Regions from separate parts of the Streptomyces sp. NPDC002580 genome, predicted to be linked through region 1. Evidence: riboswitches for the same ligand, from Rfam matches in the RefSeq annotation. Region 1 holds a riboswitch; each other region holds the start of a gene.

Region 1 (4,179 bases):
GCACGTGTCCGTTGTACGTGGCGATCTTGCCGCGCAGATGCTTGAGCACGGGGACGTCACGGGTGTCGAAGCCGGTGGTCACCATGACGGTGCCGACGGCGGAGGTGAGGTCGGCGACCGCGCGCTCGAAGCGCTCCGCGACCTCGTCGGGGTCGGTACCGGGCCGGATGATGTCGTTGCCGCCCGCGCAGAACGAGACCATGTCCGGGCCGAGTTCCTTGGCCCGCACGAGCTGGGTCTCGACGATCTGGTCGAGCAGTTTGCCGCGCACGGCGAGATTGGTGTAGTCGAAGTCGCCCTCGGGCCGCCGGTCCGCGAGAAGCACCGCGAAGCGGTCCGCCCAACCGACGAAGGCCCCGTCGGGGCCAGGGTCGCCGACGCCTTCGGTGAAGCTGTCCCCCACCGCCACGTACGACCCGATCACTGATCTGTTGTCACTCTTCGAATCGTCTGCCACATCGAGCCATCATTCACCTTTCGATGTGAGCTACGCGACCGTAGGGAGGGGTTGACGGGCGGTGACATAAGCCACTGACCAAGTGTTGGTCAACTCTGGAATAGGGCCCCGAGAGGGGCTGTTGAAGCAGCGATCACACTCGGGCCGGGAAATCACGCGGGGAATCCCCACGGGGGTTCGCGCGCCTTGTGCGGGAAACACCGCAGGCCGGACCCCGGGGATCGTGGGGTCCGGCCTACGGATGCGGTCCTGCCGTCAGGAGCAGGATGCGGTGGGGGTACGGGTCACGGCGTCAGCCGACGGTGACACCGTGCGAGCGCAGGTACGCGACGGGGTCGACGTCCGAGCCGTAGTCCGGCGTGGTGCGGATCTCGAAGTGCAGGTGCGGTCCGGTGACGTTGCCGGTCGCTCCGGAGAGGCCGATCTGCTGGCCCTCGGTCACGGTCTGCCCGGCCGAGACGGACAGGGACGACAGGTGCGCGTACTGGGAGTACTTGCCGTCGGCGTGCTGGATGACGACCTGGTTGCCGTAGGCGCCGCCCCAGCCCGCGGAGACGACGGTGCCCGCGGCGATCGACTTGAGGGTGGTGCCGGTGGGGACCACGAAGTCCACGCCCGTGTGGTAGCCGCTGGACCACATGCTGCCCGCGGTCTTGTAGCTGGTGCCGACGCCGGAGCCCTCGACGGGCAGGGTGTAGCCGGAACCGTTGGCGGCGGGGGCCGACTCGGTGGCCGGGGCAGCCTCCGCGGTCTTCGCGGCCTGGGTCGCCTGGGCGGGCTTCGCGGCCGGGGCCGCCGTCCGGGTGGACGCGTGGGTGGCGCCGGTGGCGGCGGCCTTCTCGCCGAGCGACAGCTTCAGGCCGGGGTGGATCAGCGACGGGTCGCCGCCGATGGCGGAGCGGTTGTCGGAGTAGATCTTCTTCCAGCCGCCGCTGACGTTCTGCTCGTCGGCGATCTTCGAGAGGTAGTCGCCGGACTTCACGGCGTACGTCTTCGTCGTGCCGGACTTCGTGCCGGCCTTCGCGGCGGCGGGAGCGGCGGCCGGGGCCTTCTCGACGTGCTGCGTGACGGCGGCCGGGGTCGCGGCGTGGGCGCCGGCGGCTCCCATCAGCGGCAGCGCGAGCGCGGCGCCACCGGTACCGGCCACGGCGATCGAGCGGCTGATTCGCAAGGACTTGGGACGGCGGTGCTTACCCTTCGCGGGCATGACGATTTCCTCTCCGGCGCCTGCGGGGTGAGCTGTCGGGTGCGGACTGGAGATGCCCGGCCGCGCTGCTGCGCGGCTGTACCCCTAGCCTGTTCCGGAGACCGGACCAGGCACGAAACCTGTGGGTCCCCCGCTCCTGCCGTGTACGGGTGAGTGTGCGGATTCCGGGCGGCGGCAGGATTGGGCGTCCGTCCGGATTGAGGCAGAACGTAAGCGAGATGCGAGCGTGTCGACAACTATGGGCGATTTCCGTGCGCTCGCCTTTCTTGATCCATGCGGTATTCGCCGTCACCCTCCGTGGAATGACGATCTTTCCGGTCCCTCAACCGGCCCGGGAATGCGGGCGGGTTGAGAAAGGACGACGGCAACGCATCGTCACGAATATGACGCTCCTCACGCGACTTGTCCCACGACACCCCATTTCAGGGACAGTTGGAATTTACCCACCAATTCAGACAGAACGGCCACATGCGACACCGGCGGATATCTTCCACATCCGACCCCTTGTGCGGCTCGCACTCGAACCATGACGCACCGGCGCGTCACTTCGGTCGATTCAGCCGATTCCATGACGTTCATACGCTTTATGCGGCAGGCTGACCGGATCCCCCGCGGAGCTCCGTACCGCCGCGGCGAGCGCGCGCCGTGCCGGGGGTTCGCTCCGCGGCCCCGTCACGGCCGCTCACCGGGGGTGGTGCGGGGTGTCATGTGACCGCCTGTGGACGACTCATTGCCCCAGGAACCCATGTCGTATCGTCGGGAGCGCGAGCCGAAGACAACTGCCGACGATCGACGCCGAGTCCAGCCCGGTGACACCGACGGCCGAAGGGGAGGAGCCCCCGTGACGCAGCAGGTCCCGTCGACCGAGCCCGAGCTCGGCGGAGTGCGCAACTTCCGCGACGTGGGCGGGCTGCCCACCGCGGACGGCCGACGAGTGCGCTACGGGCACCTGTTCCGCAGCGGCCACCTCGCGCACGCCACGGAGGAGGACGCCGCGTTCCTCATCTCCCTGGGACTCCACACGATCTTCGACTTCCGCAACGCGGCGGACCAGCGGCTGGAGGGCCCGGACGTCGAACTGCCGGGCGTCCGGAACGTGAATCTCCCGCTGAGCGACCCGGCCGACGGGAGCGAGTTCTGGAAGATGGTCCGTGACGGCGACCTCGACCAGCTGCACGCGATCCTCGGCGACGGCAAGGGCGCGAACCGCATGATCAACTCCTACCGCACGATCATCAAGGAGCGCACCGCCGAGCACTCCCAGGTGCTGCGCGCGCTGACCGAGGACAGCGTGCCCGCGCTGATGCACTGCGCCGCCGGCAAGGACCGGGCCGGTCTGTCCATCGCCGTCACCCTGCTCGCCCTCGGCGTCGAGCGCGACGCGATCGTGGCCGACTACCTGGAGTCGAACGCCACGCACCGCCGCTACAAGGTGCGCCGCAGCAACACCTCGGCCGCCGCGTACTCCCCCGAGGTCATGGAGCTGCTCAGCCCCCTCTTCGACGCGCGCGCGGAGTACCTGACGGCCGCGTTCGACACGATCGAGGAGACCTGGGGCGGCGTCGACACCTATCTGGAACAGGGTCTGGGGCTGACGCCCGAGCTGCGCGAACGCCTGCGCGAGCGACTCCTGGACTGAGCCCGGGCGGCCCGGGCCCCCGCCGATCGCGCCGGGTCCGGGCGCTACTGGTTGTGCGCGCCCAGCGTGAAGAGCAGGTAGATGAAGGCCGCGAAGACGTGGCCGACGGCGACGTAGATGATCAGCCGCACCCACAGGGCGCGCGGGAACTTCTCCTCCATGGACCGGCGGGGTTCTACGGGTTCGGTCATGACGTCTCTCCCGGGGTGAGGTGGCCGGCGGCCGGGCCGAGGCACAGCGCGGCGACGGGGCTCTGCAGCAGGGTGTGTACGAAGAGGAGCTCGGCCCCGTCGCGCTCGGCGGCGGCGATGCGGTGCGGGGTGAGCGAGTCGAAGTGGGCACTGTCCCCGGGCTCCAGGACGTGCGCGGTGTCCCCGAGGCGCAGCCTGAGCCGCCCCTGGAGGACATACAGCCACTCCTCGCCCGGATGGACCCGCACGATGTCGCCCTGCGAGCCGTACGGGACGTGCACGCGCAGCGCCTGCATGCCCCGGCCGGCCGCGCCGGCCTTCCAGTAGGTCCAGCCGCCCGCCGGGGCCGGTTCCATGTCGCCGGCCCGCACGATCGCGTCACGGTCGGCCACCGTCTCGCCGAGCAGTTCGGAAACCGTCGTACCGTAGACGCGGGCCAGCGTGAGCAGCACCGGCAGCGAGGGCTGGCGCTGCCCGGTCTCCAGCCGGGAGAGATGGGCGGGTGAGAGCCCGGCATCACGGGCCGCCGCCTCCAGGGTGAGGGAGGCGGCGCGGCGCAGTGCCCGGAGCTGGGGCGCCACGGCGCGCAGCTCGGGGGACGGCTCGTCGGCCGCCACTGGATCGGCGGGATCGGCAGGGCTCATGGGTCCATTGAGCCCGATTATTGCCTCCGGGGCAATTTCCT
Region 2 (4,179 bases), on a different contig from region 1:
CCAGGCCTCCCTCGCGGCCGGGGAGAGCGGGCTGCTCGAGACCGGTGTGGAGGAACTCCTGCGCTACGACGGGCCCGTGGAACTGGCCACCTGGCGGTTCGCGACGGAGGACGTGCGGATCGGCGGGCAGGTCATCTCGGCCGGTGATCCCGTGCTCGTGGTTCTCGCCGCCGCGGACCGGGACCCCGAACGGTTCGAGCGGCCGGACACGCTCGATCTCGCACGGAGTGACAATCAGCACGTGGGCTACGGGCACGGCATCCACTACTGCCTGGGTGCGCCGCTCGCCCGGCTGGAGGGGCAGACCGCCATCGGTACGCTCCTCAACCGCCTGCCCGACCTTCGGCTTGGGGTGGATTCGGCTGATCTGCGCTGGCGCGGAGGGCTGATTATGCGTGGATTGCGCACGCTTCCGGTGGAGTTCACCCCGGTCAAATAGGCCCTGAACGGCGCATCGGTGACCCTTCGACACCTTCGCCGAAGGATTTCTTCCGAATACCGGAAAGGGTGCCCTCGCGGCTACCGGAACGTGATGGTCCATCAATTTTGTGATCTTCACGTGATCTGTACTGCATCGACTTGTGACAAGTGATCGAGTGCGACTACGTTCACCCATCAACGCGACACCCGCACCGAGCACTTCGTGGGAGTCGTCGTAGTCACCCGCCGTCACGCGAAAGGTTTCCAGATGCTCTCCGGGAACGGCCGTCACCGTCGCCCTCGTCAGGCACCTGCTCTCATCGTCGCCGCGGGGGTGGCCGGATCGGCCATCGCCATTCCGCTGCTCGCGGCGTCGAGTGCCAGCGCGGCCGACGGGAACACCTGGGACCGGGTGGCGCAGTGCGAGAGCGGCGGTGCGTGGAGCTCCGACAGCGAGAACGGGTACTACGGCGGGCTTCAGCTGTCCCAGGACGACTGGGAGGCGCACGGCGGCCTCGAGTACGCCCCGCAGGCCGACCAGGCCAGCCGCTCGCAGCAGATAGCCGTCGCGGAGCGACTGCTCGACGACCGGGGCCTCGCGGCCTGGCCGACCTGCGGGCCGCTCTCCGGGCTCGGTACGAGCTCGGGTGACGTCCAGGTCGACACGGGTGTCGAGGGCGATGCCGGGAGCGAGTCGGGCGGATACGGGTCGTCCGGTCTGTCGACCGAGCCCGACTCGACCCCTTCCTATGGTTCGTCCGCTTCGGGTGACTCCTCGGACGCCACTCCGGAACCCAGTGCTTCGCAGAGCTCCGACAGCTCCGACAAGACGGCCACCGAAGGTGACAAGTCGGGCAAGTCGGGCAAGAAGGGCGCCTCTTCGGGGGCTTCCGACGACGAGAGCACCGGTGCCGGGCGGCACCGCGGCGACAGTGCCGCCGAGCGGGCGGCCGACAGCCGAGGCGATGTCGCCGTCGGTCGGCACGCCTCGCGCGACGTCCTCGACGACCTGTACGTCACGGACGGCCTCTCGGGTTCCTCCGACTCCCTTCTCCTCGACAGCGGATGGGGCAACCTGTCCACCGCCGACGAGGACGCCGCGGACGCCGGTCCCGGCCTCGTCGTGCCTGGTCGGAGCATCGCCGTCACCGTCGAAACGCTCCAGCAGTAGGGGGAGTTCGCGTCACGATTCGCCGTGGAATGTCCGGTTTGGCGGAAGTGAGAGATGGGTCTCAGAAGCCCTGATCGTCTTTGAAATTCCGCCGATCGACTGCTTACGGTCGGACCGCTCGCCACAGCGGGCCCCGACGATCGCAACGCCGAATCCTGCCAGCGGCCGTACGGGAACACTCGTCGCGTCAAGCGCCGTAGGCAGGAGCGGGGGACCCAAGGTAAGCGCCGCGTCCGGGAGTTGAGAGACACCCGGGGACGGCTTGGGGTTAAGCCGCGTGCCGGACGTCCTGGAGACCAGGACCGAGGGGACGCGGCCGGGCAACTCAACCGGCCCGAACCCGACAGCTCACCTCGCAGGCGTCGGTGAGGGGATCACTCCATGCTGTTTTCCGGCAAGGGCAAGCACCGCCGTCCGAACAAGGCCACCCGCGTCGCCACGCTCGCCGGCGTCACCGGCGTCGCCATCGCCGCCCCGCTGATGGCGGCCGGCAACGCCTCCGCGGCCACCGCCTCCGAGTGGGACGCCGTCGCCCAGTGCGAGGCCGGCGGCAACTGGTCGATCAACACCGGCAACGGCTACTACGGCGGCCTGCAGTTCTCGGCCTCCACGTGGGCCGCGTACGGCGGCACCGCCTACGCCGCCACCGCCGACCAGGCCTCGAAGTCGCAGCAGATCACCATCGGCGAGAAGGTCCTCGCCGGGCAGGGCAAGGGCGCCTGGCCGACCTGCGGCGTCGGCCTGTCGAGCGCCGCGTACACCGGTGGCACCTCGACCCCGTCGACCCCCTCCGGCTCCTCCTCGTCGAGCGCCTCGCAGGACACCGCCACCCGGACGACGGAGCAGCCCGTCTCCCGTTCCGCGGAGCGCCCGGCCGCGCAGAAGACCGTCACCACCCCGACCGGCAAGAAGGTCAAGAAGGGTGACGGCGAGTACAAGGTCGTCAAGGGTGACACCCTCAGCTCGATCGCCGAGAAGAAGCACGTCAAGGGCGGCTGGCAGAAGCTGTTCAAGCTGAACAAGGACATCGTCGCCGACGCCGACTTCATCTACCCGGGCCAGCAGCTGCACCTCGGCTGAGTGCCGCGGCGCGCCGGTCGGTGACGGTCGCTTTCGGCGGACGGCGACCACCTCCCCGGCGGCGCTCGGCCCTCTCCGGGCCGAGCGACAGCTCTCCCCTCCCTGGCCGGGCCTTTTTGGGAAAGGCCCGGTGAGGGCCCCCGTTCCCCCGGGCTCCCCGCTCCGGTGCGTTCTCCCCCGTACGCACCGGAGCGGGGTTTTTCATTTCTTCTTTGTTTAGTTCAGGAACAATATGTACTCTCAGTTCTGCCCGAGGGGTGGTCGATCGGCTGGCCGATCCCCCTGGGCCGGTTAGGCTCATCCCGCGGGGCTGCCGAGCCCCGCGTAATCGCGTCACATCCCAATAAGGAGATGCTCGTGCCGTCCATCGACGTCGTCGTAGCCCGGGAAATCCTGGACTCCCGAGGCAACCCCACGGTCGAGGTCGAGGTCGGCCTCGACGACGGCAGCACGGGTCGTGCCGCCGTTCCGTCCGGCGCTTCCACCGGCGCCTTCGAGGCCATCGAGCTCCGCGACGGTGACCCCAACCGCTACCTCGGCAAGGGTGTCGAGAAGGCCGTCCTCGCCGTCATCGAGCAGATCGGCCCGGAGCTCGTCGGCTACGACGCCACCGAGCAGCGCCTGATCGACCAGGCGATGTTCGACCTGGACGCCACCGACAACAAGGGCTCGCTCGGCGCCAACGCCATCCTCGGCGTCTCGCTCGCCGTCGCGCACGCCGCTTCCGAGGCGTCCGACCTCCCGCTCTTCCGCTACCTGGGCGGCCCGAACGCGCACCTGCTGCCCGTTCCGATGATGAACATCCTGAACGGCGGGTCGCACGCCGACTCGAACGTGGACATCCAGGAGTTCATGATCGCCCCGATCGGCGCGGAGTCCTTCTCCGAGGCGCTGCGCTGGGGCGCCGAGGTCTACCACACCCTCAAGAAGGTGCTGAAGACCAAGGGCCTGTCCACCGGCCTCGGCGACGAGGGCGGCTTCGCCCCGAACCTGGAGTCGAACCGCGCCGCGCTGGACCTCATCCTCGAGGCCATCAAGCAGGCCGGTTACGTCCCCGGCGAGCAGATCGCGCTCGCGCTCGACGTCGCCGCGTCCGAGTTCTACAAGGACGGCAAGTACGAGTTCGAGGGCAAGTCCCGCTCGGCCGCCGAGATGACCGAGTACTACGAGGAGCTCGTCTCCGCGTACCCGCTCGTCTCCATCGAGGACCCGCTGTACGAGGACGACTGGGCCGGCTGGAAGGTCATCACCGACAAGCTGGGCGACAAGGTCCAGATCGTCGGCGACGACCTCTTCGTCACCAACCCGGAGCGTCTGGCCCGCGGCATCGAGGAGGGCTCCGCGAACGCCCTGCTCGTCAAGGTGAACCAGATCGGCTCGCTGACCGAGACGCTGGACGCCGTCGAGATGGCCCAGCGCAACGGCTTCAAGTGCATGATGTCCCACCGCTCCGGCGAGACCGAGGACGTCACCATCGCCGACCTCGCCGTCGCCGTGAACTGCGGTCA
Region 3 (4,179 bases), on a different contig from region 1:
CAGCCAGGCGAGGGCGACCGTCGGGACCGCGACGCCGTGGGCCTCGGCCACCTCGTCGAGCGCGGCGAGGACTCGCGGTCCGCGTTCCGTGTCGAGGTGCTTGGCCGCGCCCGCGGCCCGGGCCGAGTCGACCGTCGTGCCCGGCCGGTACTTGCCGGTGAGGAAACCGGAGGCGAGGCCGTAATAGGGGACGGCGGCCAGGCCGGCCCGGGAGGCGATGTCCTGGAGGGCACCCTCGTAGGTGTCGCGCGAGACCAGGTTGTAGTGCGGCTGGAGCGCGACGTACCGCGCGAGGCCCTCACGGTCGGAGAGGTCGAGGGACTCCTGGAGCCGCTCGGGCGAGATGTTGGAGGCCGCGATGTACCGCACCTTGCCGGCCCTGACCAGTTCGTCGAGGGCGCCGATGATCTCGTCGACCGGCACGTCCGGCTTGTCGAAGTGCGTGTAGTAGAGGTCGATGTGGTCGGTGCCCAGGCGGCGCAGCGAAGCATCCGCCGCCGCCTTGATGTTGGCCCCGGACAGCCCCGGGTACTCGGGGTGCTGGCTGACCTTGGTGGCCACCACGATGTCCGCGCGGTTGCCGCGCGACTTCAGCCACCTGCCGATGACCGTCTCGGACTCGCCGCCCTGGTTGCCCCCGGCCCACGCCGAGTAGGAGTCGGCCGTGTCGAGGAAGTTGCCGCCCGCGGCCGCGTAGGCGTCGAGCACGGCGAAGGAACGGGTCTCGTCGGCGGTCCAGCCGAAGACGTTGCCGCCGAGGGAGAGGGGAAAGACCTCGAGGTCGGAGGCGCCGAGCTTGCGAAGAGAAGTCATGCCGGAATCAACCCGGCACCGAATTGATGTATTCCGCAATCAGTTGGGCGGACCGATGGTTCGCGTACGCCTTCGCCGCCCCGGGCCGGCGGCGGACCGGCGGCCCTGACGTCGGGAGGGGGATGCCGTCAGGACCGCCGGAGAACAGGGGACGTGCGGGGCCGACGACCGTACGTCCCGGTCCGCGCCGACCGGGATCCGCGGGCATCGGGGCCGTACGGCCGGGAGCCCTCGGAGCGTCAGCACCGGTACGAGGTCAGGACCGCACCAGAGGCCGGGACTCCGTACGAACGCGGCGGTCCGTACGGGTCAGGGGTTGAGGCCCTTGCTCTGGAGCCACGCCATCGGGTCGATCCCGGTGGCGGCACCACCGGCGTGGACCTCGAGGTGGAGGTGCGCTCCGGTGACGTTGCCCGTGGCGCCGACGCGTCCGATGACATCACCGGTGGCGACCTTCTGGCCCACGCTGGCGCTGATCGACGACTGGTGGCAGAACCACAGCTCCGTACCGTCGTCGAGGGTGAGGATCGTGCGGTAGCCGTACGACCCGGCCCAGCCGGCCTCGGTGATGGTGCCGCTGTGGACCGCCTTGATGAGCGTGCCGGTGGGCGCCGCGAAGTCGAGACCGGTGTGGTAGCCGGAGGACCACAGGGCACCGGCCTCGCCGAAGGTCGAGGTCAGGGTGTACGAGGAGGTCGGCAGCGTGTAGCTCTTGGCGAGTTCGGCGAGGCGCGCGGCCTCGATCTTCGCCTTGGCCTCGTCCTCCGCCTTCTGCTTCGCGGCGGCTTCCTTGGCCTCGGCGGCGTCCTGCTGCTCGGTGGCGAGCGCGACGGCCTTCTTCGCGGCGGCGGTCTGGGCCGCCTGCTGCTTGGCGCTGTCGACCTGGTTCTGCTGCGACTCGGCCTGCTGCATGATGCGGGAGCGCAGCGCCTCACCGGCGTCGGTGGCTCCGTCGGCCGTGTCGGCGTGGGTCAGACCGGCGGTCGTGAGCGGGGTCGTGGAACCCTGGGGAGTACTGGATCCGCCGTCCGATATCAGGGCCTTGGCGGAGTCGGTGACCGACGACAGGTCGGGCAGCGAGATCGAGACGGGCGCCTTGCCGGGTGCGGCGGTGGCCATGCCACCCGCGCCGACGGCGGCGATGACCCCGACACCGAGGACCGTGGAGCTGCGGGCGAGTCCCCCACCGCGCTGCTTGCCCACACGGTGCCGGCCGCGGACGGGAGCGAGGGAGTCCTCGGTGGGATTCCATTCCTCCCAGGGACCCTCGTCCTTGCCGGAGGAGTAGCCGAAGGTGTGCGTGTCACTCGGCGGTGACGAGGTTGGCTGAGCGGGCCGGTCGGACGCCACCTGGCGCACTCCTTTCCTTCCTTCTCGTCTACCGGGTTAGCTGACGGGTTCGGAGCAGGAAGGTCTCCTACGCGCGTGAGGCGACCGTGTTTCCACGGCGCGAGACGCTCGATTCACCCCAAATTAGTGGTTCCCCGGTTCCCTTTCGGGATTCGACGCGTGCGCACGGAGCCGTCGCTTGTGACGGCTGGGACGACCGCGCTGCGTTATCGAACGTTAATAGACTCCGGTACCGGATTCCAAGCTGTTCTGACTGATCATTAACGCCGTTCGGCCAGGACTTTGGGGTCATGAACGATGAAAAACGGGCGAGTTGACCACGCGCCGCCCCAATGAATTTATTTGACAGCGCGTCAGTTGTTGCGCGGAGGGGTACGGTCCGGTCACTCCTCGTGACAGCGGCGTGGTGAGCCGTGCGCGCCCTGCCCGGCGGGGCGCCCGAGCGGTCCCGGCATCCCGGGCGAGCCCGTCTCAGGAGCGCCGGACGGCGAGCAGCGCCATGTCGTCCGACAGGGCACCGCCCGTGTGCCGGCGGACCTCCTCGGCGAGGACGCTCAGCACGACGTCCGGACCGGGAAAGGTCCGGCCGGCCAGCCGCGCGGCCGGATCGTAGAACTCCCCGTCCCGGTCACGGGCCTCGGACAGTCCGTCGGTGTGGAGGAGCAAAGTCGTCCCGCGCGGAAACGGGGCGGGCGTCGCGCGGTCGGGCCAGGTGCCCAGCGCGCCCATCCCGAGGGGCAGCGCGAAGGGTTCGGTCGAGAGCGTGACGAGGGTCCCGTCGGGGTGCAGGAGCAGGGGCGGCGGATGGCCGCGGTTGACGACGCGCACGACGTCCTCGTCGTACGGGATCTCCGCGAGGACCGCGGTGGTGAACCCCTCGAACACGTCGACGCTGTCGCGCCGGGTGCCCTCCCGGGTCAGCGCCCGCTCCAGTCGCCGCGCGACGGCCTCCAGGGTCGCCTCCTGTTCGGCCGCCTCCCGGAACGCGCCGATCACCACCGCGACGGCGGCCACCGCGGTCATCCCCTTCCCGCACACGTCGCCGACGACCAGCCGTACGCCGTGCGGGGAGTCCTGCGCCGCGTACAGGTCACCGCCGATGGACGCGTCCGCCTGCGCCGCCTCGTACCGCGCCGCGACGTCGAGACCGCCGATCCGCGCGTCGGGCTCGGGCAGCACGGCGCGCTGCGCGAACTCGGCGATCTCCCGGACGGAGGCCAGCCGTTCGTCACCGCGCCGGACGAGGATGTTGATGAGGACCGCGAGGACGGCGGCCGTCGCCACGGTGACGAGTTCGGTGACCGCGTCGACCTGCGTGACGATGCCGAGCACGAGGTGGACGACGAGCACGGCGCCGACGGCGAGGGCGCCGGTGAGGACGGTGCCGCGCAGCGAGTACAGGGGCGCGGCGACCAGCGGCGCGGCGGTGAAGAGCGGGGCCGCGGTGAACGCCGAGGGAGTGAAGTAGTCGTAGAGGAATCCGGCGACGACCAGCAGGGCGGGCAGGACCCGGACGCCCGTACGCGCGAGCCAGATCCTGCGGGACGTCGTGCCCGCCGGTCCGGTCGGCGGGACGGCTCCCGGCCCGGGGGCACCGGCCGGCCGTCCGCCGGTCCGGTCGGGGAGTTCCCCGGTCCGCTGCTCGCCTCCTGGCTGCCCCACTCGTCCAGCAGACCCGGAGGGGAGGCCGCGGGCGACCGGTGTGGCCCGACCGGGGGACGGCGGCGAACGGAGATCGGGCTCCGGGAACCGACTTCCGGACAAACACCAAGGGCCGGAACTCGTGAATCCGAGTTCCGGCCCTTGGCCTTCAGTAGCGGGGACAGGATTTGAACCTGCGACCTCTGGGTTATGAGCCCAGCGAGCTACCGAGCTGCTCCACCCCGCGTCGTTGAAACCAGTGTACGCCATTCGCGGGACCCGATTCACACGCGCCGATTCGCGCCCCTCCAGCAGCGGCCGCGGGCGCCCCCGCCGTCCGCCCCGCCCGGCATCCGGCGCCCGTACAGGGCGACC
Region 4 (4,179 bases), on a different contig from region 1:
ATGTGTCGCTGCCATCACTCAAGTCAGCGTATCCGGTCACGTTTCGATCACCACGAGCGCCCACCGTCCCCTGGCCGACTTCGCTCCGCCAGCAGGTATACGGGAGTACACCCGTAAGGCACACGAGATGTACCTGCCCGCCCCAACGACGAGTACCCCGACGCGCGGGCACATGCGGATCACCGGCGGTATGTTCATGATCAGTAGATTTGGACCGGTGTCCGACGCCCCACGGAGAAGTCCCCGGAAGGGCTGACCGCGTCCCGCAGCCCCGCCGGAACGAGCCAGGCCCGCCCGCGCCCCTCCTCTCCTCTCTTCCCCGGCCGCGCCACACGATGCACCCCGTCCTCCGAGGTGACGCCCATGCGTATCCGTACGTCCTTCCCCACGAGATCACTCACGAGGACGTCCTCGTCCCCCTCTCGGACGGCACCCGTCTGTACGCCAGGATCTGGCCTCCGCTGACCGAGGACCCCGTACCGGCCGGCGCTCCTGGAGTACCACCCGCATCGCCCGACCGACGGGACGGCCCCGCGCGACCGGCAGCGGCACCCCTGGTACGCCGGTCATGGTTACGCCTCCGTCCGCGTGGACACGCGCGGGTACGGCAACTCGGAGGGCGCGCCGACGGACGGGTGCTCGGAGACCGAGCCGGCCGACGGCGTGGAAGTGATCGGCTGGCCGGCCGACCGGTCCTGGTGCACCGGCAGGGTCGGCATGTTCGGGATCGCCTGGGGCGGCTGCGACTCCCTCCGCATCGCCGCTCCCGCGCCCGAGCCGCCAGGAGACGCTGCGCTGGTGGGACCACCGGCTCCGGGAAGAGGACACCGGCGCGCTCTCCGCTCCTCTCCTGCGTTCGTACGTGATGGACGCGCACCCCCCGGCGGCCGTGCACGGGGACCTTGCGGGCCGCCGGGTCGGCGGCCCGGCCTGGCCCTCGCCCTCGGTGACCCAGGTCGCGTACGCGCTCCAGGGTGCCCCGGTGCCGGTGCGGTCCCCTCAGCACACGGGGATCGACGCGGGCCGCCTCCTCCCCTCCGGCGACGACGCCGACCTGCCGCCGGACCAGCGGGAGGAGGACGCCCGGTCGGCCTGCTTCGAGTTCGCGGTGCCGGCGGAGACCTGGGTGCTGGGCCGCCCTCGGGTCTCACTGCGGCTGACGTCCGGCCCACCCGGGGGCCAGGTGATCGCCCGCCTGTGCGACGTGGCCCCGGACGGAGCGTCCACCCTCGTCACCCGCGGCGCCCTGAACCTGTCGGCCCGCCGGGACCGCGACCGGACGGTCCCCTGGAGTCCGGGCACCACGGAGAACGTGATGTTCGACCTGTCCGCCATCGGCTACGCGTTCCCGGCGGGCCACCGCATCCGGCTGAGCGTCTCCTCGGCGTACTGGCCCTGGATCTGGCCGCGGCCGGGCTCGGCGGCGGGCTTCACCCTCGAACCGATCGGCAGCACCCTCGAACTCCCCTTACGGACAAGGGCGTCGGACCCGTCCATCACGTTCGGGGAACCGGAGGAGGCGGAGCCCCTCGGCGCGACCGACTCCGAGACGCTGGACGAACCGCGCCCGCGGCGCCTGGTTTTGCGCGACGTGGCCGCGGGCACCTGGCGCCTCGAGGCGAACCCGCGCCACGGCGGCACCCGCGTGCATCCCGACGGCCTCGAACACACGGAGGACGCGCGGGAGACGTACACGATCGACGAGTCGGACCCGTCGTCCGCCCGCGCCCGCTCGACCTGGTCGATCCGGCTGCACCGCCCGGACCTGCCGTGGGACGCCCGCGTCGAGACGACCTCCGCCATCAGGTGCGACGCGCGGGACTTCGTCCTGTCCGACGAGCTCGTCCGCAAGGACGGCGACGAGGTCGTCTTCCACCGGACCCGGGAGAAGAGGACCCCGCGCACGGCCGGCTGACAGAACCGGACGAACAGGGCTTACGGGTAAGGGAGTTCCCTCTCGTCGCCCCCTCGGCGCACGACGTCACCCGCCCTGGTCCGACCCTGCCACGCGCCCCGCGGCCCGCACCCCTCCGCAAGGGGCTCGCCGGGCGCCTTGAGGCGTCCCGACACCCCACCCCCAAGGGCGCAATGCCCGACTTGCCCGGCATGCCGCGTTGATGACCCTCGACCTCGTGAGTTGAGTCACCCGCGAACCGGTCCGCCGCCTCGCACCCCTCCCCCGCCAACCCGTTCACCAAAGGCAAGTTGAGGATTCAATTCCGCCTTAATCGGACGTTTCCCCCTGGCTCTAAACAGGCGAAATAGATCTTCAAAGCCAAATCTGGCCTTGTTCCGGACATGTGCTCTCGCATACGTTTCCGTCGATCCCGGGCGGATCGCCGAATCCTGCCGCCGCCCGGAAACCCACCCACCCACGCACGGCAGGAGCGGGGGAACCACAGGTAAGCCGCCGATCCGGACACACCGGACCGGCTGGGGTGAAGCCGCGCCCGAAAACGCGGCCGGGCATCTCCCGCCCGAACCCGACAGCTCACCTCGCAGGCGTCGGAGAGGACACCAGTCATGCCCGCACGAGGCAAGCACCGCCACACGAAGTCCAACATCATCACTCGGGGCATGATCGCCGCCGGTACGGGTGGCATAGCCCTCGCCCTCCCGCTCGTGAGCGCGACCGGCGCCCACGCGGCCACCCCGGCGCAGGCCCCCCAGGTCACCAAGGCCGCGAAGACCGCGGTGGTCCCCAACGTCCAGCTCATCACCTACAAGGTGGTCGCGGGTGACACCCTCTCCAAGGTGGCGCAGAAGCACCCCGAGAGCGGCGGCTGGAAGAAGCTGTACCAGGCGAACCGCGCCGTCATCGGCGACAACCCCGCGTTGATCAGCCCGGGCCTGAAGCTGACCGTGGGCACGAAGACGCTGAAGCCGACGGCCGCGGGCACGACGGCGAAGGCCACCCCGGCAGTCGCCAAGAAGGCCGCGACGACGGCCGTCCAGGCCTCCGCCAAGACGTACACGAACGACCTCGACGGCTGGATCAAGCACTCGCTGGACATCATGGCCCAGCACGGCATCCCGGGCAGCTACGACGGCATCCACCGCAACGTGATGCGCGAGTCGTCCGGCAACCCGCTCGCCATCAACAACTGGGACTCCAACGCCGTCGCGGGCACCCCCTCCAAGGGCCTGCTCCAGGTCATCGACCCCACGTTCCGGGCCTTCCACGTCCCCGGCACGTCGATGGACCCCTACGACCCGGTCGCGAACATCACCGCGGCCTGCAACTACGCGGCCAAGACCTACGGCTCCATCGACAACGTCAACGGCGCCTACTGATCACACCGCGGCACCGATCGCACCCGCACCCGTCGGCGGCCCGTACCCGGGCCCGCCGACGGGTGCGTCGTCGTGGGCGCCGCACGCCGACTCGCCGGCGTCGGGCCCCTCGGCCGACGACCCCTAGAAGCCGAAGAGGCGCTCCAGGACGACCGCGATCCCGTCGTCCTCGTTCGACAGCGTGACCTCGTCGGCCACCGCCTTCAGTTCCGGATGGGCGTTGGCCATCGCCACGCCACGGGCGGCCCAGTCGAACATCGGGATGTCGTTGGGCATGTCTCCGAAGGCGAGCGTCGCCGAGGGGCTGAGCCCCAGATGCGCCGCCGCCAGAGCGAGGCCCGTCGCCTTGGTCACCCCGCATGGCTGGAGTTCGACGGTGCCGGGCCCGGACATCGTGACCGTCGCGAGCGAGCCGACCACTCCTCGCGCCGCCGACGCCAACTCGTCGTCGGACAACAAGGGGTGACGGAGCAGCACCTTGCTGATCGGCTCCGACCAGAGGTCGTCCCGCCGCCGCACCCGCACCGCCGGCAGGGTCGGATGCGGCATCACGTACCCCGGCTCGATGAGCGTCAGCCCGTCCACGCCGTCCTGGTCGACCGCCGCGTACAGCATCCCGACCTCCGCCTCGATCTTGCCGAGCGCCGTCTCCGCCAGTTCCCTGTCCAGGGTCACCGACCAGAGCATCCGGTCCGCCCCGGCGTCGTACAGCTGCGCCCCCTGTCCGCACACCGCCAGTCCCTCACCGCCGAGTTCGTCGAGCAGCGGTCGCACGCGCGGCGCGGGGCGGCCCGTCACCACGAGGTGCCGGGCACCCGCCTGGGCCACCTTCGCCAACGCGGCCCGCGACCGGTCGGAGAGAGTGTCGTCGCCGCGCAGCAGCGT

Evidence for each region. Region 1 has a riboswitch for cyclic di-AMP ahead of ACFYW7_RS10285 (peptidoglycan DD-metalloendopeptidase family protein). Riboswitches for the same ligand answer to the same signal wherever they lie in the genome.
Region 2: linked by a shared signal. The riboswitch ahead of ACFYW7_RS17220 (transglycosylase family protein) and the one ahead of ACFYW7_RS10285 (peptidoglycan DD-metalloendopeptidase family protein) in region 1 are both predicted to bind cyclic di-AMP.
Region 3: linked by a shared signal. The riboswitch ahead of ACFYW7_RS11005 (M23 family metallopeptidase) and the one ahead of ACFYW7_RS10285 (peptidoglycan DD-metalloendopeptidase family protein) in region 1 are both predicted to bind cyclic di-AMP.
Region 4: linked by a shared signal. The riboswitch ahead of ACFYW7_RS30605 (transglycosylase SLT domain-containing protein) and the one ahead of ACFYW7_RS10285 (peptidoglycan DD-metalloendopeptidase family protein) in region 1 are both predicted to bind cyclic di-AMP.

The regions. Positions count from the first base shown of each region.
Region 1 covers NZ_JBIAQZ010000002.1:877,051-881,229, forward strand. Annotated here, with positions in the region: gene ACFYW7_RS10280 (SGNH/GDSL hydrolase family protein) at 1-424, opposite strand, end outside; gene ACFYW7_RS10285 (peptidoglycan DD-metalloendopeptidase family protein) at 750-1,664, opposite strand; cyclic di-AMP (ydaO/yuaA leader) riboswitch at 1,669-1,826, opposite strand; gene ACFYW7_RS10290 (tyrosine-protein phosphatase) at 2,506-3,303, shown strand; gene ACFYW7_RS10295 (DUF6126 family protein) at 3,348-3,464, opposite strand; gene ACFYW7_RS10300 (helix-turn-helix domain-containing protein) at 3,491-4,138, opposite strand.
Region 2 covers NZ_JBIAQZ010000005.1:98,993-103,171, reverse strand. Annotated here, with positions in the region: gene ACFYW7_RS17230 (cytochrome P450) at 1-439, shown strand, start outside; gene ACFYW7_RS17225 (transglycosylase family protein) at 689-1,591, shown strand; cyclic di-AMP (ydaO/yuaA leader) riboswitch at 1,774-1,968, shown strand; gene ACFYW7_RS17220 (transglycosylase family protein) at 1,973-2,671, shown strand; gene eno (phosphopyruvate hydratase) at 3,023-4,179, shown strand, end outside.
Region 3 covers NZ_JBIAQZ010000003.1:22,682-26,860, forward strand. Annotated here, with positions in the region: gene ACFYW7_RS11000 (aldo/keto reductase) at 1-813, opposite strand, end outside; gene ACFYW7_RS11005 (M23 family metallopeptidase) at 1,123-2,163, opposite strand; cyclic di-AMP (ydaO/yuaA leader) riboswitch at 2,174-2,331, opposite strand; gene ACFYW7_RS11010 (PP2C family protein-serine/threonine phosphatase) at 2,635-3,825, opposite strand; tRNA gene ACFYW7_RS11015 (tRNA-Met) at 3,978-4,051, opposite strand.
Region 4 covers NZ_JBIAQZ010000011.1:154,920-159,098, reverse strand. Annotated here, with positions in the region: partial or broken gene ACFYW7_RS30610 (CocE/NonD family hydrolase) at 364-1,915, shown strand; cyclic di-AMP (ydaO/yuaA leader) riboswitch at 2,360-2,520, shown strand; gene ACFYW7_RS30605 (transglycosylase SLT domain-containing protein) at 2,524-3,294, shown strand; gene ACFYW7_RS30600 (HAD family hydrolase) at 3,418-4,179, opposite strand, start outside.